2 regions of the Ureibacillus sp. FSL W8-0352 genome follow, and region 1 is predicted to be linked to the other one. Evidence: a T-box and tRNA genes for the amino acid it is inferred to sense, from the RefSeq annotation. Region 1 holds a T-box; the other holds one or more tRNA genes.
The links. A T-box is a leader RNA that pairs with one kind of tRNA and senses whether it is charged. The one in region 1 lies ahead of alaS (alanine--tRNA ligase), so its partner is inferred to be a tRNA-Ala.
Positions count from the first base shown of each region.

Region 1 (11,166 bases):
TAATGGTGGTTGAATTGCTTTAATTTTTTCGAATAATTCATCTTTTATTTCATCATAAGCATCTTCCCCTTCATCGAAATAAGCATCAATTGCTTGTCGATAAAGGCTTGTTACTGTCGTAATATATTCTTCAGTTTGCAAAATTCCATCAATCTTCAACGAATCGATTCCCGCTTCGAAAAACTCTGTTAATTCATCAATTAAACAAATATCATTTGGCGAGAAAATATGCGTTCCATTCAAGTCTTCATATATCGGATATTTGTTGTTACGTTCTTTATCGTGTAAGAACATGTTTTTATTTTCTTTTCGATTTTCAATTTCCATTACTTCTCCTCGGTAAAGGAAATAGTTTCCTAATAATTTCCGTTTTGATTGGAACATGCAAGTCATCCCATGTACTTGTACTTCAATTTCATATTTGGAGTTTTCTTTTATTTCTAAAATCTCATCAAGGGATAACTCACGGGCTAATACTGCACGCTTCGCTCCTCGTTCTCCCCAATAATTTACTTGGAACCAGTTTGTTGCTGTTGTTTCTGGATTCCAATGTAGGGGAATTGTAATACCAAATTCTCGAACTGACATGAGAACTGCAGGGTCACCGAATAAAATCGCATCAGGTCCAATTTGTTGTAATTGTTTTAAATATTCATCCAACGCATCAATGCGATCATTATGGAATAAAGCATTGCAAGAAACATAAACTTTCTTACCTGCTTCGTGGATGATTTGCGTGGCTTCTTTTACTTCGTCAATGGAAAATTCTCCGGCAAGTCTCAATCCAAATTTTTGTTCACCGATAACAAATGCATCGGCACCAGCCTCGATTAATTCTTTAATATGGGGTATTGATTTAGGCGTCACGAGTAATTCTGGTTTTTTCAAATGTCTTCACCTCTTTAAACAAATTAGTAAACCATCGCCAACGGGGACAAAGGTCGTAGAATAATCTGAATGGTTTTTAATCCACTCGGTAAACTCTTTTAAATTGCGAATCATCGAGCGTTTTCGTTTTGGTACTTCTTCCAATGGAATGTCCGATAATCCGTGCATGTAAATATTGTCAATATAAATGACTCCACCTGACGGAACTAGGGGAGAATATTTTTCAAAAAAGCGCATATTTTGCCCTTTCGCTGCATCAATAAAAACAGCATCAAAAGTAGATTGAAACTTCGTTACATCTACTTCTAACGCATCTCCTTCAATCACCGTAATTCGGTTTCCAACGTGACTTTCCTCAATAAACTGCTTAGCAAGTTGGACGCGTTGTTCATCTCTTTCGATTGTAACGATACGGCAATAAGGCACCGCTTCAGCAATGCGAATAGCCGAATAGCCAATTGCTGTACCAATTTCTAAAACTGTCTTCGGTCGTTGAATACGCAATATTTGAGTTAATACTTCGATTGCCGAAGCTTTCATAATCGGAACATGGTGATTTTGTGCATATTGTTCCATTTTTTGCAGCAATTCATTCGGAGGATGAATGAAGGACTCTATGAACTGATCTGAAAACTCCATGTTTTCTCTCCTTCAGATTATATATAAAAAGAAAAAAACCAAACGAGTTGGCTTTAATCAACTACACTATGGGAAAATCACATCTAATCATAACATGAAAATCAATGGAAAGCGAACATTCTTTACGATTTTCATATTAAAAAGTTTACAATTCAGACTATTGACCGAATGATAAACAATATCGGAATTGAATGAATAAAAAATAGCAGTTAACCAACATGGTTAATTCTGCTATTTATCCTATCTTATTTATTATTTAAATAAAGACTTTTGTTTTGTAGATGTTCATCGTATGATTTCGCGAAGTGATTGTTCCCTTCTTTATCCGCTAAGAAATAGAGATAATCCGTATCTGTAGGATTTAAAGTTGCTTCAATTGAAACGACACCTGCATTGGCAATTGGACCTGGTGGTAATCCTGGGTTCACATAAGTATTGTATGGACTTTGAACTTCTAAATCTTCATATAATACTCTTTCTTTATGTCCGCCTAATGCATATAATACAGTTGGGTCCGTTTGAAGCGGCATGCCGATTTCTAATCGATTATAAAATACGCTTGCAATCGTCTCACGATCCGTCTTTTCAGTTGCTTCCTCTTCCAATAATGAAGCAAATGTTAATAGCTCATGAACTGTCATCTCTTTTTCTGTAATTAAAGCTTGATACTCATTGATGACATCGTTTGTTTTTTTAATCATCGGAATAATGATATCATCTAAAGTAACATCTTCTTCATAGAATGCGTAAGTAGCTGGAAATAAATATCCTTCTAACGGATAACGGATGTTGGAATCCAATACCTCTTCCGTAATAAGTTCAGGATAAGAAGCCATCATGCTATGAATGAATTCCTCGCTGTTTACCTTCTCCATAAACTGTTCTTTTGAGTATTTCGTCTTTTTTTCAATAATGTTAGCAATCTGCTCTAATGTTAATCCTTCTGGAATCGTTATCGCTAATACAGGTTCTCTATATACTTTTCCTGTTTTCAAGCTTTCTAAAATTTCATCTAAAGTCATGCTTGGCGACATCGTATAATTGCCTGCTTGAAAATTCGATTGATTATTAAATTTTGCGTAATATTTAAAGATAGTCGCATTTTTTATAATGCCATGTTCTTCTAATATTTTTGAAATGGTAGATAACCCAGAGCCCATAGGAATTTCTACTTGAATTTGTTCTTCCGATTGTGGATCAACAGGCTGTAATGCACTTTTTACAAATAACGTGCCAGATAACCCAACAATTACAATTAACGTCAAAATAATTAGCGTTACGGTTGTTACAATTCGACGAACTACTTTTCCTTCTTGTTTACGCAATTTTACTTTATCCATTATTTCATTTTTCTTTTGTTCTTGCTCCACTGGTTTCCCCCCTTGCGACTCTTAACATATGATATAAAATTATAAAAGAATTAACAATATTGAAATGCGCTTTCGGTTTCGCTTTGTATATGTATTTGTACGTTATTTCATAAGAAAAAGTTCTATCAATCTATAACTTTTTAATAAATATGAATTTTCAAACAACAATTTATAACCATGATCATTCAATAAATGCTTTTATCATGTTTCCCTGCGGCATGAAAAAATCAAACCGCAGGAACTCTTCAGCCAAAAAGAATGATTTGATTTATTGATTCAAAAACTCAACTGATTCTTCAATTTTTTCCCATTCCTCATCTGACTCGACTGGGAAAATTTCTTGTATTTCACCATCTTCAGAGTCGACGTAGCTTGCAACATAAAGGTTTTCAACTGGTTCCGTTTCATCGGTTGTATACACGACATATTTTTTTCCGAATTCGTCTAATTTAAATCGATAAATAACTTTGCATTCTATTTCATTTCCTTCTTCATCCGTTGCAATAAATGCGTCTCTTTCTTCTTCAGAAAATGTATCAACTAGTGTATTGTATACTTCTTCAACCATGTCCCACTCTTCTTCTGTTTCCAATTCCTGAAAATTCGTCATTTCTAAATTTTCATCAAGTTCATATCGTACTGCTGAAATTTCTTCGCTTTCATTACCATCTTCATCGATTATCGTATAAATGCAATAAGAATAGTCGTCTGTATCAAAGGTAAATAATACTTTGCATTTCATCTCTACACCATCTTCTGTTGTTAAATAAAAATATTGTTGATCCATGTTTTCCTCCTAATATTTATAACTCAACTTTCGCACACAGATATTGTCAGACATCCCTTGATGTAATTGGGTAAAGACGCAATCCATTCTTGTACTTTACTTTTAAATAATTCCATGTTCAAACAAACATTAGCTTCTGCTAATGTTTGGAAGATCGCTAATAATTGATTCAATGCACTCTCTAGATTCATATCTTTTACATCTTCACATAATAGAAAAAAGAGATTTCCAATCGTTTTAGGATCGTTGTTTTGTCTACGCTCCCACTCTAAGAGTATAAAGCGAGTAAACACAATCGTTGTATGACTAATCAACAGATCATACGAACGACCTTGAAATTCTTTTGCTAGGTTAAGCAATGATTTGGTACACTTGAAAAATGTTTCGATGTCCCAGCGCATCCCGTAAATACGCACAATTTCTTCATCTGAAAGTGTGGTATCTGTACTCAAAATGGCTAACCATTCACTCTTTTTATTGCGGTTACGCACGAATACAATCTTGACTTGTCGTCCTTTTGCAAGATGAACATGGATCGAACCGAGTAGGTCTTTCTTTTCCATGGTACGCTTTGCTTTTTTAAAGAGTTCATCCAGAGTATGGGCTTCACCATCTATGAAATAACGTTGTTTTAGCTGCTTGACCATACCAATGACAAATAAACCTTTATCCGTGATTTTTTCAATCAAAGGCTCATGCGTAAACCAAGTATCCATTAACACATAATCAGCTGTAATTCCTGCATTTAAGGCATGATCCAATAAAGCAGAGACAACGCTTGGCTTATCTTGTTGTGCTTCAAGACGACGCTTGTAGCCGGAAGTGCGTTTATCAATGGATTCATCGACCCCGTTAAGTTGATTTTCCTTTTTCGCTGAACTCAATAAAGCAAAGTCTACAGGTAGAAAAGAATATCCATCAGACCAACCAAGAGTAAGCAACTGAAACCCCTTATAGAATCGTTTCTCTGTATGATCAAATACTCGTGAAAGAAGTTCAACAGACTTGCTTCGGTTGCGTGAAAAGAGTGAATCATCAACAATAAACACCTTCACTCTGTTGTTTGATGTAAGCTTTTTTATACGTCCAGTAAGATCTTGACATAAGGAAAGTAAAAAAGTTCGCCAAGCATAAGTAGATGAATTTAGAAAACGGTAGATCGTATCTTTTTTAGGTAAGTCCACGGCTTTCTTACTTTGAAGTGCTTGAAACCAATTTTTATATTGGAAAACAAGCAAAAAAATAAGACGGAAAATAGATAAGCATGAATAACCAAATCCCTTAGTAATTCTCGCTTTTCTCAAATGTTTGCCTATATTTAATTCAGAAAATCTTCGTTCAAGTTCTTTTGGTAGTTGTGCAAAAGTATCTTTTTTCGTTATCATAATGGTGACACCTTCTTTGGTATTTGGTTTGTTCACCATAATTTTACCAAAAGATAGGTGTCTTTTTCTTTTAAAAAAATAAAATCAATAAAAAACAAGAGAAATAATGAAAGACGATATAAAACAGTCATATCAAGAGTTGCAATAAGATATTACTCTGCGAAAGTTGAGTTTATAACCTTTTCAACTTTAGTGTGGAACGTTCCATGAAAAATAATCAAATCGATATTATTCACAAGTAGATCGATCATAAGCATGAAAAAAGTAGGCAAAATTTTGCCTACTTTATATGATTATTCTTCATCGTCTTCTAGTTCAAATTCTTCTTCCAAAGAATTTAATACTTCTTCAATCATATCCCATTCTTCTTCCGTTTCAATCGGCTGCAGTTCTCCATCTTCTCCATTTTCAGCAGGAGTAAAAGAAGAAGCGAAAATTTCTATCTGACCGTCTTCATCTTCTTCCGCACCGACGATTGTATATAATACATAGGACTTTCCGAATTTCTCAGAATCAAAAGTGTGTATTACTTCGCATAATTGCTCATTTCCATCTTCATCAATTACAGTAATATGTCTTTCTTCATAATCATGTTCATGTACCATGTTGGTCACCTCTTTTTTTAAGAATATAAATAAAATATATAATTATCCCTCGACATAACTGTCTTTAGGAAAGTATAAAACATGATGAAATCACTTTATTCACCCAACATGGGATCTTATTTAAATGATTTACTATCCAAATATCCTTGTAAAATCATGACCGCTGCCATTTTATCGATTACTTTTTTTCTCTTTTTTCGACTGACATCGGCTTCAATGAGCATTCGTTCAGCAGCCATTGTTGTTAAACGTTCATCCCAAAGTGTTACTGGCAAATTAAACGCATTTTCTAAAAGCTTCTTATAATTCTCGGAAGCTTCTCCTCGTGGACCAACAGTGTTGTTCATATTTTTAGGATATCCAACAACAAATTCGGTAACCCCATACTCTTTTACAAGCTCTTTAATTCGCTCAATCCCAAATTCGCCAGTTTCTTCGTCTATATGAATCGTCTCAATTCCTTGAGCTGTTAAACCCAATGGATCGCTGATTGCAATACCAACTGTCTTCGTACCGACATCTAATCCCATTACTCTCATTGATTGTTCCTCATTTGTTATTTCTAATATAGAATTTCACAAGCTCTTCTAAAATTTCATCACGTTCAAGTTTACGAATTAAATTTCGTGCATCTTGATGGCGAGGAATATATGCCGGATCACCAGATAACAAGTACCCTACGATTTGATTTGTCGGGTTATACCCTTTCTCCTCAAGTGCAGAGTACACTTTTAGCATTACTTGCTTGACTTCATCTTCCATTGATTCTTCTGGAAAGCTAAATTTCATTGTTTGATCAAACGAACTCAAGACCAGCACCTCGCTTTCGGAAATAAGGAGTTGGAAATTCTAGCTCCATTTTCTATATTATAACTGATTCAATTAGTCAGTGAAATAGATTTCTTTTTAATTATTATATAGATTTAACGTAATCATACACAGATTGAAGGGCTTCATCAAGTTTTGAAACTTCTTTCGCACCAGCCATTGCCATGTCAGGACGACCGCCACCTTTTCCTCCGCATTTCTCAGCTACTGTTTTGACGATGTTACCTGCATGATATTCATTACCAGCAATATCTTTTGTTACACCTGCACAAAGCATGACTTTATCTCCTTCAACAGCTCCAAGAACAATAACTGCTTTTTCAAGCTTCATTTTTAAATCATCCATCATTTGACGAAGTTGATTATTATCTTTTGCCTCTACTCGTGTAGATAAAACAGTTATATCGCCAATTTTTTGTGCTGAATCAAGAACGTTTGCCGCTTCAAGGTTTGCCAATTTTTGTGATAATGATTCATTTTCTCGTTGTAATTCTTTATATTCATTTTGCAAGCCTTGAATTCTCATTACTAAGTCTTTTGGATTTGCTTTAAATTGTGCAGCTGCTTCTTGCAAGATTTTTTCTTCTTCTTTTACTGCAAGATATGCCCCCTTACCAGTAACAGCTTCAATACGTCTTACCCCGGCACCAATTCCACCTTCTGAAACGATTTTGAACAATCCAATTTCAGATGTACGGTTTACGTGTAAACCACCGCAAAGCTCAATTGAATAATCGCTTACTTGTACAACGCGAACGATATCTCCATATTTTTCGCCGAAGAGGGCCGTAGCACCAAGAGCTTTTGCTTCGTCAATCGGCATTTCTTCAATAACTACTTCGATGTCGTCCCAAATTTTTTTATTGATGATTTGTTCAATTTTTTCTAACTCTTCTTTTGTTGCTTGTCCGAAGTGTGTAAAGTCAAAGCGTAAACGATCTGGACCTACATATGAACCAGCTTGATTTACATGTTCACCTAATACGTCTTTCAATGCACGGTGCAATAAGTGCGTTGCCGTATGGTTTTTCACAATCAGTTTTCTTTCTTCTGCATTCACTTGCGCCTTTACATGATCGTTAAGATGCATTTCACCTGATTCAACAATTACTGTATGAAGATGCTGTCCGTTCGGTGCAAGTTGAACATCTTTTACAACAGCTTTGAATGTATCGCTCTCAAGAGTACCTTTATCAGCGATTTGACCACCCATTTCAGCATAGAATGGTGTTTCCGCTAAAATGACTAATACCTCTTCTCCTTCAGAAGCTACATTTACTTCCTGACCGTTTCCTACCATAGCAACAATGGTTGTGTCACATTCTGCCACTTCATATCCAACGAATACGGAAGGTTGTTTTAAGTTCGTTAATACTTCATTTTGCACTTGCATAGAATCAACATCAACACGTGCACTTCTTGCTCGTTCACGCTGTTTTTCCATCTCCGTTTCAAAACCTTCGTAATCAATTGTCATTCCTTGTTCTTCAGCATATTCCTCTGTTAATTCAATTGGGAATCCATACGTATCATATAAGCGGAACGCGTCTTCACCTGGTATTTCATTACGCCCTAATTTCTTTTCACGTTCAATTACTTCATTTAAAATTTCAAGGCCACCATCTAATGTTTCTAGGAAACGAATCTCTTCATTTTTCACAACTCGTTGAATAAATTCACTTTTCTCACTTACTTCTGGATAGAAGTCTTTCATAATTTCTCCAACTGTTGGAACGAGTTCAAACATAAATGGTTTTTCAATACCGATTTGTTTTGCATATCTTACAGCACGACGTAATAAACGGCGAATTACGTAACCGCGTCCTTCATTTGATGGAAGCGCTCCATCACCGATAGCAAATGCCACTGTTCGAATATGGTCAGCAATTACTTTAAACGGTGTGTTGATATCTTCTTTATTGTTGAAAATTTCTTTCAAATCAATTTCACCAGGTCGTTTGTAACGACGGTTTGCAAACTCTTCAATTTTTTCAATGATTGGCATAAATAAATCTGTATCAAAGTTTGTTGGTACATTTTGCACAACGGAAGCCATCCGCTCAAGACCCATACCTGTATCGATGTTTTGTTTTGGTAACGGCGTATATGTGCCATCTGGATTGTGGTTAAATTGAGAGAACACTAAGTTCCAAACTTCTAAGTAACGTTCATTTTCGCCACCTGGGAATAATTCTGGATCGTTTGGATCATTTCCATATTCTGGGCCGCGATCATAGAAAATTTCTGAGTTTGGACCGGATGGACCTTCCCCAATATCCCAGAAGTTTCCTTCAATGCGAACGATACGTTCTTCTGGTAAGCCAATTTCATTTTTCCAAATGTTATAAGCTTCTTCATCTTCTGGATGGATCGTTACTGAAAGGAGTTCTGGGTCAAATCCCATCCATTTTGGATCTGTTAAAAACTCCCAAGCATAATGAATTGCTTCTCGCTTAAAGTAGTCACCAATAGAGAAGTTACCTAACATTTCGAAAAATGTATGGTGGCGAGCCGTTTTCCCTACGTTTTCTATATCGTTTGTACGAATGGATTTCTGAGCATTTGTAATACGTGGATTTTCAGGAATTTCACGGCCATCAAAATATCTTTTTAAAGTCGCTACCCCAGAGTTAATCCAAAGTAAAGATGGGTCATTCACTGGAATTAATGAAGCTGATGGTTCAACTGCATGGCCTTTTTCAACAAAAAAATCTAAAAATTTGCGACGAATGTCTGCTGCTTTCATTCAATATTACCTCCTACTAATATTTTTGAAATTAAAAAAAGCCTTCATCCCAATAAGGGACGAAGACATTAAATTTCGCGGTACCACCCTCGTTACAGTTTCATTTCATCACCTAAATACACGTTTAACCGTTTCATTTTGAAACTGTCACTCTAGCCACTGTAACGTAAGTGAACGGCAGGTTTTAACTGCACTCTGGAGTAGCTTTCCGCAATTGTCCCTAGTGAAGATTCTTTCAGCCTACGGAATCTCTCTCTTTCCACTGGACAAAAACGTACTCTCTCCATCATCGTGTTGAAAATATAGGTGTTTACAAATAAGTATGACGAATGGAAATTCTCTCTAAATTATATGAAAACGGTCATATCATGTCAATCAACTTCTTTGTTATTTACTTCTTAACATGGATGGTAGGACATATACTTTCCAAAAAAGTATAGATGGGAGAGCAGATATGGAAACGATTTCGATGGAATTTTACACTGCACTGATGTCCATTATTTTAATCGATCTTGTTCTTGCTGGTGATAATGCATTATTGATTGGAATGGTCGCAAAAAATCTGCCTTCGAAACAGCAAAAAAAGGTTATTATCATTGGAACGCTAGCTGCCATTTTTATGCGCATTATCTTTACACTGCTTGCAGTGAAATTGTTAGAAATTGATGGATTACTATTTATTGGCGGCGTATTGTTAGTATATATAGCGATAAAACTGCTAGTGACTGAAGAAAATACCGATATACGCGTATCAAAGAAATCCTTTTGGGGTGCAGCTTGGACAATCATGTTAGCAGATTTTTTAATGGGCATTGATAATATTATTGCGGTTGCAGGAGCAGCTTATGGAAATATGCTACTAGTCATCTTTGGTCTCCTTATCTCTATTCCCATAATTGTTTGGGGAAGTACAATTGTCATTCGCATCATCGAAAAATTTCCTATTTTCATCTATTTAGGTGCTGGTGTCCTTGCATGGACTGCATCAAAAATGATTATTCAAGATGCTTATGTTCAGCCTTATTTAACAAATCCGTTACCTATAATCTTGTTCCAATTATTATTAATATTCATCGTTATTGCAATTGGTTTTATTCTGCGTAATAGAAATAAAACACATATAAGTACAAATTGAATATTGATTAACAAATTGAAATAGAATGGAAATAAAAGCTTTTGGGAGGTAAAATATGCAGCTTCTCTTTGAAGATGGTTTATTGCTATCAACAATTGAAATTTGCTATAAAGGGAAAAGTAAATTGTTAAGCCGAGTTGCAATCGATTCCGGTGCCTCCCATTCCTTTATCAATATTGATTCAGTACAAGAGATAGGTATCTATTTTGAAAACGGAGATTCGCTAGTTCGTCATTATGGAATCGGTGGAGTAGAATATAGTTTTATGAAAAAATTGGATTATGTAAAAATTGGCGAAAAGACGTTTCCTAATGTTCATATTGATTTTGGAACATTGCAAGGATTTAATATTCAAGGTTTGATTGGACTTGATATATTAAAATCCGGTGAATTTGTTTTAGATTTGAAACACTTAAAATTACTAACTCACTGAAAATGTAGGAAAAAATAGCCTGTTATACGAGCGAACTAGGATCCTAACTTCACTAGTCCGCTCATTCTGTTGGCAATCTCTGTTTTATATAAAAGATAATAGATTTTTACATTATGAATATCTCGTAATTATTTGTTGAAGCTTAGATTCAATATGGTACATATCCGCTTCTGTAAATGTAACGCGCACGTGGCTTTCATCCACATCCAACATTTCAGCAAACAATCCACCAAGTCCCCTTGCTCTTCTGTCCACTTCCAATAATAATTCCACGTAGCCTTCCTCTTGGGAAAGAAAAGCAATCTCTAGTTCATCTAATCGACCTCGAAACGGCCCTGTTACTGGAACAA
Region 1 covers NZ_JBBOQT010000001.1:916,366-927,531, forward strand. Annotated here, with positions in the region: gene NST98_RS04650 (peptidase U32 family protein) at 1-888, opposite strand, end outside; gene NST98_RS04655 (O-methyltransferase) at 895-1,527, opposite strand; gene mltG (endolytic transglycosylase MltG) at 1,773-2,897, opposite strand; gene NST98_RS04665 (DUF1292 domain-containing protein) at 3,166-3,684, opposite strand; gene NST98_RS04670 (IS4 family transposase) at 3,708-5,069, opposite strand; gene NST98_RS04675 (DUF1292 domain-containing protein) at 5,363-5,674, opposite strand; gene ruvX (Holliday junction resolvase RuvX) at 5,791-6,213, opposite strand; gene NST98_RS04685 (IreB family regulatory phosphoprotein) at 6,224-6,484, opposite strand; gene alaS (alanine--tRNA ligase) at 6,588-9,248, opposite strand; T-box leader at 9,301-9,547, opposite strand; gene NST98_RS04695 (TerC family protein) at 9,703-10,383, shown strand; gene NST98_RS04700 (aspartyl protease family protein) at 10,439-10,816, shown strand; gene NST98_RS04705 (sporulation protein) at 10,928-11,166, opposite strand, start outside.

Region 2 (11,166 bases), 410 kb from region 1:
AATTAATAGTTGCTGGAGCAAAAACGGAAGAAGATCCATGGGATATTGTAACGGAAAAAGTGAAGGTAAAAGATGCATTGCCTCTAGGAACAGTTTTAACGTTAGCTGCAACTGGATCAGAAATGAATGCAAATTCTGTTATTTCCAACGAAAAAACGAAAGAAAAATATGGTTGGGCAAGCGGAAGGGTGTTTCCGAAATTTTCAATTCTTGATCCGACATACACAATAACAGTACCAAAGGATCAAACGGTATACGGTATTGTTGATATGATGTCCCATGTATTTGAACAATATTTCCATGATGCGGAAAATACATTAGTTGTGGATGAATTGTGTGAAGGAGTACTCAGAACAGTTATCGAAACAGCACCAAAACTAGTAGATAATCTGGAAAACTATGAATTGCGGGAAACGATATTATTATCTGGAACGATTGCTTTAAATGGGATACTATCAATGGGATCAGATGGTGATTGGGCAACTCACGAAATCGAGCATGCTATATCTGCTGTATATGACATTCCACATGGTGGGGGGCTTGCGATTCTATTTCCAAACTGGATGAAACACGTAATGCATGTCAATCCACATCGTTTTGCTCGGCTGGCTACGAAAGTGTTTGGAGTAAATCCGTCTCATAAGACTGTAGAAGATGTTGCATATGAAGGAATTGAACGTTTAAGAGAGTTTTGGACATCTCTAGGAGCTCCAAGTTCACTTAAAGATTATTCTATTGATGATTCAAAGTTGGAATTATTAGTTGAAAAAGCAATGGCGAATGGTTCAATTGGACGTTTTAAAGTTCTTGAGAAGAACGATGTAAGAGAAATTTTGAGGATGTCTTTATAAATGGGTAGGCTGTCTAGTATTAGACAGCCTATTATCTTTAACAGTGTAATATATCATTGTATTAACATGATAATTCATTTTAGCGATTTCACAATTAAGTTATCCATTATTCTTTTTATGATATTTCCACTCTGTTATTCCGTCGTCTTTGTCAAAAGCAAGAGTTACTTTTGTAACGCCTTTTTGAGCCAAAATTAATTCAACTAAGTGATCTCGGACGCCATCTAAATAATCAAGAGATTGATGAGGATTGGTTTCTACAACGATTTCAACATGTAGAAACTCTCCTTCCTTTACAACTTCTAACCGTTCAATATCTTTTACATGGGGGTCTTCCATTACTAAATTACCAATGTGTATTAACATTTCTTCATCTGTTTCGCCGATTGCACCACGAGCGTTGTCAAGGAATACTCGACCCACTACATAAAACATCATTACACCTATAATCATAGATACTAAACCTTCTAATGCGTAAAAGTTCGTAAAATAAGCGATAATGATAGCTAAAAATGCTAGTACATTTCCCGCGGTAGCAACTGCATCTTCCATCCATACTAATTTTGTCGCTGGTTTAGCTCGGTTTAAATAAATAATTGATTTTGGAATTGCTCCTATACCGGAAGTTTCGATTCCTACTTCATGTAAAGTTTCTTTTGCAGCTTTTTGTAGAACAATGGCTTCCAGTATCGTTCCCAATAACAAAACACCAAGGGCGAATAGGATTCCATCTGATTGTTCTTTAGGATGTAAAAAATGATGGAGACCTTCTTTTACTGTTTCGTAAGAAAGTATTGCAACGATGATGACTGCTCCTAAACAAACAAGATTCACTACCCGCCCAAATCCATTTGGAAACCGTTTTGTAGGCGCCTTTTTTGATAAAGCAGAACCAATATAGACGAAAAATTGATTGGCTGCATCTCCTAATGAGTGCATCATTTCGGCAAACATGGCTACATTCCCTGTAAAAAAATAAGCTGCTCCTTTAATAATACCTAAAGTTAAATTCACAATTGCTGCAGATAATGATGGTTTATTTCCGTCTTTTAGTAATTTTATTATTTCTAACATCGATTTCCTCCAAATCAAGATAAAATTTCAATTTCAATTTTTTGAATATAAGGAAGTGCATGAAAGGTGTTAAAAACTGTATAAGTGTTATTTTTTAATAATGTGGAAAAACGAATATCAACTTCATAAGTCAGATTTTCGCCAGTAATGCGAATATTATCGATAACCATCCCGTTTTTTTTCATGAACTTTAGCAATTCCTCTATATTTTCTTTATGTGCAATCTTTGCTTTAAGAGAAAGTTCTCGCATCCTTATTCGTTTTGGCCCAATTTTTGTTAAAAAAGGTGCTACGATTTCAATACCGAAAACGACAATGATAACTGTTAATAATGCTTCTATATAAAACTCGGCACCGACAGCAATTCCAATTCCAGCCGCTCCCCAAACGATAGCAGCTGTGGTTAAACCTGTAATACTATCGTTTCCTTTTCTTAAAATGACACCTGCACCTAAGAAGCCGACTCCGCTCACAATTTGGGCTGCAAGTCTTAGTGGATCCATTGTGATGTTGATATCACCTCTAGGAGGGGTACTATATGCAGTATCAATCGAAATAATGGTTAATAAACAACTAAATGTAGAAATTACTAAGCTAGTTTTTAATCCCACAGGTTTTTTCTTTAATTCTCTTTCGATTCCGATAATTAAACTTAACATTGCAGCAAAGGCCAATTTAAATAAAACGACGCTGCGAATCGTTTCATGAAAAATGAGAAAGTACCCCAAGACATTTCCCCCTTTTTTTATTGTGCAAAAACATTAATCATGTAAAAATGGATATTGAATAAAGTAAAGTTAGGGGTAAATAAAATGGAAAAACCACTGATCCATCCATCTATAGCAATCATTATTGGTGTCATTTCGATTTCTTTTTCTGCTATTTTGGTAAAACTAGCAGAAGCTGAATCGGGTGTTATCGCTTTTTACCGTATGCTATTTACGGTGTTAATCTTGTCACCGATATTTTTTAAAAAACATGTACACGAATTAAAAATGTTAAATAAAAGAGATTGGTTGTTCTCTACAATTGCCGGAATCTTTTTGGCATTTCATTTTATACTTTGGTTTGAATCACTAAACTACACTTCGGTTGCAAGTTCTACGGTTCTTGTTACAATGCAGCCCTTATTTGCTTTTGTAGGAACATATTTATTTTTTAAAGAACGCATTACAATGCAAACAATATTGTCTGGAATTATTGCTATATCCGGTAGTGTTTTAATTAGTTGGGGAGATTTTAAAGTAAGTGGCAATGCTTTATTTGGAGATATACTAGCGCTTATTGCTTGTGGCTTAGTAACAGCATATTTTTTATTTGGACAAGATGTAAGAAAGAGATTATCCTTAATTACATATACGATGGTCGTATATTCTATTAGTACAGTTTGTTTATTATGTTATGTCATAATAAGAGAAGAGTCATTTGGTCCTTATCCAATGATGACATGGATATGGTTTTTGTTGCTTGCAATCCTTCCGAATTTACTTGGCCATTCACTTTTTAACTGGGCTATTAAATGGATAAGCACTACAGTTATTTCAATTGCAATATTATTTGAACCAGTTGGTGCATCAATTTTAGCATTGTTTATTTTTGGAGAAAAATTGATAGTTACACAAATTGTTGGTGGAATTATAGTAATTGCAGGAATTTTGTTGTTTGTACTAGATTTGAAAATGCTAAAAATTTTTTCAAAAAAACTATTGACTCCTAATGAAATGTGTTTTAATATATATCATGTCCTTAGCGGACGAGATAAGTTTTGTAATAAAAAACAAAAAATAACAAAAAACATCTTGACAATAACAAAACAAGATGTTAAAATAAAAAAGTTGTTTCGACCGATAAATAATGAAACAAAAATGAACCTTGAAAACTGAACAACAAAACGTTAATGCAATAAATTGTCTAGTTGTTAACCCTCGTTGACAAACTAGATTCGGACATTAAATTTTTGAGCAAATCAAATTTTCTTTTATGGAGAGTTTGATCCTGGCTCAGGACGAACGCTGGCGGCGTGCCTAATACATGCAAGTCGAGCGAACCAATTGAAAGCCTAGCTTTCATGAGGTTAGCGGCGGACGGGTGAGTAACACGTGGGTAACCTGCCCTATAGACTGGGATAACTCGCGGAAACGCGTGCTAATACCGGATAACACATCAAAGTGCATGCTTTGATGTTGAAAGATGGTTCTGCTATCACTATAGGATGGGCCCGCGGCGCATTAGCTTGTTGGTGGGGTAACGGCCTACCAAGGCGACGATGCGTAGCCGACCTGAGAGGGTGATCGGCCACACTGGGACTGAGACACGGCCCAGACTCCTACGGGAGGCAGCAGTAGGGAATCTTCCACAATGGGCGAAAGCCTGATGGAGCAACGCCGCGTGAGCGAAGAAGGTCTTCGGATCGTAAAGCTCTGTTGTAAGGGAAGAACAAGTGCAGTAGTAACTGGCTGCACCTTGACGGTACCTTACTAGAAAGCCACGGCTAACTACGTGCCAGCAGCCGCGGTAATACGTAGGTGGCAAGCGTTGTCCGGAATTATTGGGCGTAAAGCGCGCGCAGGCGGTTTCTTAAGTCTGATGTGAAAGCCCCCGGCTTAACCGGGGAGGGTCATTGGAAACTGGGAGACTTGAGTGCAGGAGAGGGAAGCGGAATTCCATGTGTAGCGGTGAAATGCGTAGAGATATGGAGGAACACCAGTGGCGAAGGCGGCTTCCTGGCCTGTAACTGACGCTGAGGCGCGAAAGCGTGGGGAGCAAACAGGATTAGATACCCTGGTAGTCCACGCCGTAAACGATGAGTGCTAAGTGTTAGGGGGTTTCCACCCCTTAGTGCTGCAGCTAACGCATTAAGCACTCCGCCTGGGGAGTACGGTCGCAAGACTGAAACTCAAAGGAATTGACGGGGGCCCGCACAAGCGGTGGAGCATGTGGTTTAATTCGAAGCAACGCGAAGAACCTTACCAGGTCTTGACATCCCGCTGACCGCTATGGAGACATAGCCTTCCCTTCGGGGACAGCGGTGACAGGTGGTGCATGGTTGTCGTCAGCTCGTGTCGTGAGATGTTGGGTTAAGTCCCGCAACGAGCGCAACCCTTGTCCTTAGTTGCCATCATTCAGTTGGGCACTCTAAGGAGACTGCCGTACAAATACGGAGGAAGGTGGGGATGACGTCAAATCATCATGCCCCTTATGACCTGGGCTACACACGTGCTACAATGGACGGTACAAACGGTCGCGAAGTCGCGAGACGGAGCCAATCCGAAAAAACCGTTCTCAGTTCGGATTGCAGGCTGCAACTCGCCTGCATGAAGCCGGAATCGCTAGTAATCGCGGATCAGCATGCCGCGGTGAATACGTTCCCGGGCCTTGTACACACCGCCCGTCACACCACGAGAGTCTGTAACACCCGAAGTCGGTGAGGTAACCCTTTCGGGAGCCAGCCGCCGAAGGTGGGACAGATGATTGGGGTGAAGTCGTAACAAGGTAGCCGTATCGGAAGGTGCGGCTGGATCACCTCCTTTCTAAGGATATTTACGGAAGCGTTAGCGTTTTGTGTTCAGTTTTGAAGGTTTATGACCTTCAAAGTTATAGCGTTGTTCTTTGAAAACTGGATAAACGACATTGAAAGCAAGCAATTTACTGTAAAGCGCAAACAACTAGGCTAACACGACGTAAATGCGACGTGGATTAAAAGCCGTAAGGGTTGCGAGACGCAAGCAAGACAAGGGAATGAGCGAGTGAGAACCGGAGTGTACTATATGCGTACATGAGGATTCGAACGAGCGAAATTGACGAAGTATTGCGCAGCGTATCGAAAACCGTAAAGGTTAAGTTGTTAAGGGCGCACGGTGGATGCCTTGGCACTAGGAGCCGATGAAGGACGGGACTAACACCGATATGCTTCGGGGAGCTGTAAGTAAGCTTTGATCCGGAGATTTCCGAATGGGGGAACCCACTGTTCGTAATGGAACAGTATCTTAACGTGAATCCATAGCGTTAAGAAGGCACACCCAGGGAACTGAAACATCTAAGTACCTGGAGGAGAAGAAAGAAAAATCGATTCCCTGAGTAGCGGCGAGCGAAACGGGAACAGCCCAAACCAAGAGGCTTGCCTCTTGGGGTTGTAGGACACTCTATACGGAGTTACAAAAGGATGGATTAGATGAACCGTTCTGGAAAGGACGGCCAGAGAAGGTAAAAGCCCTGTAGTCGAAAATCCATCCTCTCCTGAGTGGATCCTGAGTACGGCGGAACACGTGAAATTCCGTCGGAATCCGGGAGGACCATCTCCCAAGGCTAAATACTCCCTAGTGACCGATAGTGAACCAGTACCGTGAGGGAAAGGTGAAAAGCACCCCGGGAGGGGAGTGAAAGAGAACCTGAAACCGTGTGCCTACAAGTAGTCAGAGCCCGTTAACGGGTGATGGCGTGCCTTTTGTAGAATGAACCGGCGAGTTACGATTACGTGCAAGGTTAAGCAGAAAATGCGGAGCCGCAGCGAAAGCGAGTCTGAATAGGGCGTTTTGAGTACGTGGTCGTAGACCCGAAACCAGGTGATCTACCCATGTCCAGGGTGAAGGTGAGGTAACACTCACTGGAGGCCCGAACCCACGCACGTTGAAAAGTGCGGGGATGAGGTGTGGGTAGCGGAGAAATTCCAATCGAACTTGGAGATAGCTGGTTCTCTCCGAAATAGCTTTAGGGCTAGCCTCGTGTGAAGAATACTGGAGGTAGAGCACTGTTTGGACTAGGGGCCCACCTCGGGTTACCGAATTCAGACAAACTCCGAATGCCAGCTATTTATACACGGGAGTCAGACTACGAGTGATAAGATCCGTGGTCAAAAGGGAAACAGCCCAGACCACCAGCTAAGGTCCCAAAGTAATCGTTAAGTGGAAAAGGATGTGGCGTTGCTTAGACAACCAGGATGTTGGCTTAGAAGCAGCCATCATTTAAAGAGTGCGTAATAGCTCACTGGTCGAGTGACGCTGCGCCGAAAATGTATCGGGGCTAAACGATTCACCGAAGCTGTGGATTCGTGCGTTGCACGAGTGGTAGGAGAGCGTTCTAAGTGCGTCGAAGTCAGACCGGAAGGACTGGTGGAGCGCTTAGAAGTGAGAATGCCGGTATGAGTAGCGAAAGATGGGTGAGAATCCCATCCACCGAATGACTAAGGTTTCCTGAGGAAGGCTCGTCCGCTCAGGGTTAGTCGGGACCTAAGTCGAGGCCGAAAGGCGTAGACGATGGACAACAGGTTGATATTCCTGTACCACCTCCCCGCCGTTTGAGTGATGGGGGGACGCAGGAGGATAGGGAATGCACGCCGTTGGTCGAGCGTGTCCAAGCAGCAAGGCGTGGAAGTAGGCAAATCCGCTTCCTAATACGCCGAGCTGTGATGGGGAGCGCGTTACGCGCGAAGTTCCTGATTTCACACTGCCAAGAAAAGCCTCTAGCGAGGCGGGAGGTGCCCGTACCGCAAACCGACACAGGTAGTCGAGGAGAGAATCCTAAGGTGAGCGAGAGAACTCTCGTTAAGGAACTCGGCAAAATGACCCCGTAACTTCGGGAGAAGGGGTGCTCATTGGGGTGCAAGCCCTGATGAGCCGCAGTGAATAGGCCCAGGCGACTGTTTAGCAAAAACACAGGTCTCTGCAAAACCGTAAGGTGAAGTATAGGGGCTGACGCCTGCCCGGTGCTGGAAGGTTAAGAGGAGGAGTTAGCGCAAGCGAAGCTCCGAATTGAAGCCCCAGTAAACGGCGGCCGTAACTATAACGGTCCTAAGGTAGCGAAATTCCTTGTCGGGTAAGTTCCGACCCGCACGAAAGGCGTAACGATCTGGGCACTGTCTCAACGAGAGACTCGGTGAAATTATAGTACCTGTGAAGATGCAGGTTACCCGCGACAGGACGGAAAGACCCCGTGGAGCTTTACTGTAACCTGATATTGAATTTCGGTGCAACTTGTACAGGATAGGTAGGAGCCGTAGAAGGGGGAGCGCCAGCTTCCCTGGAGGCGCCCTTGGGATACTACCCTGGTTGTACTGAAATTCTAACCCGCAAGCCTGATCGGCTTGGGAGACAGTGTCAGGTGGACAGTTTGACTGGGGCGGTCGCCTCCTAAAAGGTAACGGAGGCGCCCAAAGGTTCCCTCAGAATGGTTGGAAATCATTCGCAGAGTGTAAAGGCATAAGGGAGCTTGACTGCGAGACCTACAAGTCGAGCAGGGTCGAAAGACGGGCTTAGTGATCCGGTGGTTCCGCATGGAAGGGCCATCGCTCAACGGATAAAAGCTACCCCGGGGATAACAGGCTTATCTCCCCCAAGAGTCCACATCGACGGGGAGGTTTGGCACCTCGATGTCGGCTCATCGCATCCTGGGGCTGTAGTCGGTCCCAAGGGTTGGGCTGTTCGCCCATTAAAGCGGTACGCGAGCTGGGTTCAGAACGTCGTGAGACAGTTCGGTCCCTATCCGTCGTGGGCGTAGGAAATTTGAGAGGAGCTGTCCTTAGTACGAGAGGACCGGGATGGACACACCGCTGGTGTACCAGTTGTCTTGCCAAAGGCACCGCTGGGTAGCTATGTGTGGACGGGATAAGTGCTGAAAGCATCTAAGCATGAAGCCCCCCTCAAGATGAGATTTCCCATTGCATAAGCAAGTAAGATCCCTCAAAGACGATGAGGTAGATAGGTCCGAGGTGGAAGCACGGTGACGTGTGGAGCTGACGGATACTAATCGATCGAGGACTTAACCAATCATTTCAATGTCGTTATCCAGTTTTGAAAGAATAATTTAATTCGGAGGATTAGAGAGAAGATATCCCATTAAATTAGGAAATCACCAGTTCATTCTATTGTCCTCCATCGCTAAAAATATATGCCGGTGTAGCTCAATTGGCAGAGCAACTGACTTGTAATCAGTAGGTTGAGGGTTCGATTCCTTTCGCCGGCACCATCATGAGCCATTAGCTCAGTGGTAGAGCATCTGACTTTTAATCAGAGGGTCGAAGGTTCGAGTCCTTCATGGCTCATCCCGTTCACTTTAATATATTAACAATGATAAAATAATTAAAGATTAAGTATTCCACTTAATTTTGCGGAAGTAGTTCAGTGGTAGAACACCACCTTGCCAAGGTGGGGGTCGCGGGTTCGAACCCCGTCTTCCGCTCCAATAATGCCGGGGTGGCGGAATTGGCAGACGCACAGGACTTAAAATCCTGCGGTAGGTGACTACCGTACCGGTTCGACTCCGGTCCTCGGCACCATGTAAAATAGAAGTTAGCGCCAGTAGCTCAATTGGATAGAGCGTCTGACTACGGATCAGAAGGTTGTGGGTTCGACTCCTGCCTGGCGCGCCAAAAAAAGTGAACCGGGAAGTAGCTCAGCTTGGTAGAGCACTTGGTTTGGGACCAAGGGGTCGCAGGTTCGAATCCTGTCTTCCCGACCAGCAGGAACTACGGGGCATTAGCTCAGCTGGGAGAGCGCCTGCCTTGCACGCAGGAGGTCAGCGGTTCGATCCCGCTATGCTCCACCAAATTATAAATGAATAACAATTGACGGCGGTGTAGCTCAGCTGGCTAGAGCGTACGGTTCATACCCGTGAGGTCGGGGGTTCGATCCCCTCCACCGCCATCTTAAGGACCTTTAGCTCAGTTGGTTAGAGCAGACGGCTCATAACCGTCCGGTCGCAGGTTCGAGTCCTGCAAGGTCCACCAAAGGTTGAAAAGATAGATAAGAAACAAATGGAGGAATACCCAAGTCTGGCTGAAGGGATCGGTCTTGAAAACCGACAGGCGGGTCAAACCGCGCGGGGGTTCGAATCCCTCTTCCTCCACCATAATATAAAATAATTATTATCGCGGGGTAGAGCAGTCTGGTAGCTCGTCGGGCTCATAACCCGGAGGTCGCAGGTTCAAATCCTGCCCCCGCAACCAAAGTGGTCCCGTGGTGTAGCGGTTAACATGCCTGCCTGTCACGCAGGAGATCGCGGGTTCGAGTCCCGTCGGGACCGCCATAAATACGGGTCGGTAGCTCAGTTGGTAGAGCATTTGACTGAAGATCAAAGTGTCGGCGGTTCGATTCCGTCCCGACCCACTTGATGCGGGTGTAGTTTAATGGTAAAACCTCAGCCTTCCAAGCTGATGTCGTGGGTTCGATTCCCATCACCCGCTCCAATGGGCCTATAGCTCAGCTGGTTAGAGCGCACGCCTGATAAGCGTGAGGTCGATGGTTCAAGTCCATTTAGGCCCACCATATATTCCGAAGTAGCTCAGTGGTAGAGCAATCGGCTGTTAACCGATTGGTCGTAGGTTCGAATCCTACCTTCGGAGCCATAAGGAGAAGTACTCAAGAGGCTGAAGAGGCGCCCCTGCTAAGGGTGTAGGTCGGGGTAACCCGGCGCGAGGGTTCAAATCCCTCCTTCTCCGCCATACATAGCCGTGGCCCCTTGGTCAAGTGGTTAAGACACCGCCCTTTCACGGCGGTAACACGGGTTCGAATCCCGTAGGGGTCATAAAAATAATAAAAAAAATAAAAAAAACTCTTGAAAAAGAGATTGAATATGATAAAATAATTCTTGTCCTTAATAAGTCTAGTGACGATGGCAAAGAGGATACACCCGTTCCCATACCGAACACGGAAGTTAAGCTCTTTAGCGCCGATGGTAGTAAGGGGCTTCCCCTTGTGAGAGTAGGACGTTGCTAGGCTTGATATGGAGGATTAGCTCAGCTGGGAGAGCACCTGCCTTACAAGCAGGGGGTCGGCGGTTCGATCCCGTCATCCTCCACCATGATATATGCCGGCGTAGCTCAATTGGCAGAGCAACTGACTTGTAATCAGTAGGTTGAGGGTTCGATTCCTTTCGCCGGCACCATCATGAGCCATTAGCTCAGTGGTAGAGCATCTGACTTTTAATCAGAGGGTCGAAGGTTCGAGTCCTTCATGGCTCATCAATAAACATTTGCGGGTGTGGCGGAATTGGCAGACGCACTAGACTTAGGATCTAGCGCCTTACGGCGTGGGGGTTCGACTCCCTTCACCCGCACCATTTAGAAAAATTGCGGAAGTAGTTCAGTGGTAGAACACCACCTTGCCAAGGTGGGGGTCGCGGGTTCGAACCCCGTCTTCCGCTCCAATAATGCCGGGGTGGCGGAATTGGCAGACGCACAGGACTTAAAATCCTGCGGTAGGTGACTACCGTACCGGTTCGACTCCGGTCCTCGGCACCATGTAAAATA
Region 2 covers NZ_JBBOQT010000001.1:1,322,020-1,333,185, reverse strand. Annotated here, with positions in the region: gene NST98_RS06910 (iron-containing alcohol dehydrogenase) at 1-851, shown strand, start outside; gene NST98_RS06905 (cation diffusion facilitator family transporter) at 951-1,925, opposite strand; gene NST98_RS06900 (MgtC/SapB family protein) at 1,940-2,653, opposite strand; partial or broken gene NST98_RS06895 (DMT family transporter) at 2,738-3,628, shown strand; rRNA gene NST98_RS06890 (16S ribosomal RNA) at 3,903-5,455, shown strand; rRNA gene NST98_RS06885 (23S ribosomal RNA) at 5,760-8,686, shown strand; tRNA gene NST98_RS06880 (tRNA-Thr) at 8,810-8,885, shown strand; tRNA gene NST98_RS06875 (tRNA-Lys) at 8,890-8,961, shown strand; tRNA gene NST98_RS06870 (tRNA-Gly) at 9,027-9,101, shown strand; tRNA gene NST98_RS06865 (tRNA-Leu) at 9,107-9,195, shown strand; tRNA gene NST98_RS06860 (tRNA-Arg) at 9,212-9,288, shown strand; tRNA gene NST98_RS06855 (tRNA-Pro) at 9,301-9,377, shown strand; tRNA gene NST98_RS06850 (tRNA-Ala) at 9,389-9,464, shown strand; tRNA gene NST98_RS06845 (tRNA-Met) at 9,489-9,562, shown strand; tRNA gene NST98_RS06840 (tRNA-Ile) at 9,569-9,645, shown strand; tRNA gene NST98_RS06835 (tRNA-Ser) at 9,675-9,767, shown strand; tRNA gene NST98_RS06830 (tRNA-Met) at 9,788-9,864, shown strand; tRNA gene NST98_RS06825 (tRNA-Asp) at 9,869-9,944, shown strand; tRNA gene NST98_RS06820 (tRNA-Phe) at 9,952-10,024, shown strand; tRNA gene NST98_RS06815 (tRNA-Gly) at 10,031-10,104, shown strand; tRNA gene NST98_RS06810 (tRNA-Ile) at 10,107-10,183, shown strand; tRNA gene NST98_RS06805 (tRNA-Asn) at 10,189-10,263, shown strand; tRNA gene NST98_RS06800 (tRNA-Ser) at 10,267-10,359, shown strand; tRNA gene NST98_RS06795 (tRNA-Glu) at 10,371-10,442, shown strand; rRNA gene rrf (5S ribosomal RNA) at 10,520-10,635, shown strand; tRNA gene NST98_RS06785 (tRNA-Val) at 10,643-10,718, shown strand; tRNA gene NST98_RS06780 (tRNA-Thr) at 10,727-10,802, shown strand; tRNA gene NST98_RS06775 (tRNA-Lys) at 10,807-10,878, shown strand; tRNA gene NST98_RS06770 (tRNA-Leu) at 10,892-10,976, shown strand; tRNA gene NST98_RS06765 (tRNA-Gly) at 10,989-11,063, shown strand; tRNA gene NST98_RS06760 (tRNA-Leu) at 11,069-11,157, shown strand.
Region 2: it encodes a tRNA-Ala, which carries the amino acid that the T-box ahead of alaS (alanine--tRNA ligase) is inferred to sense. The anticodon was not compared.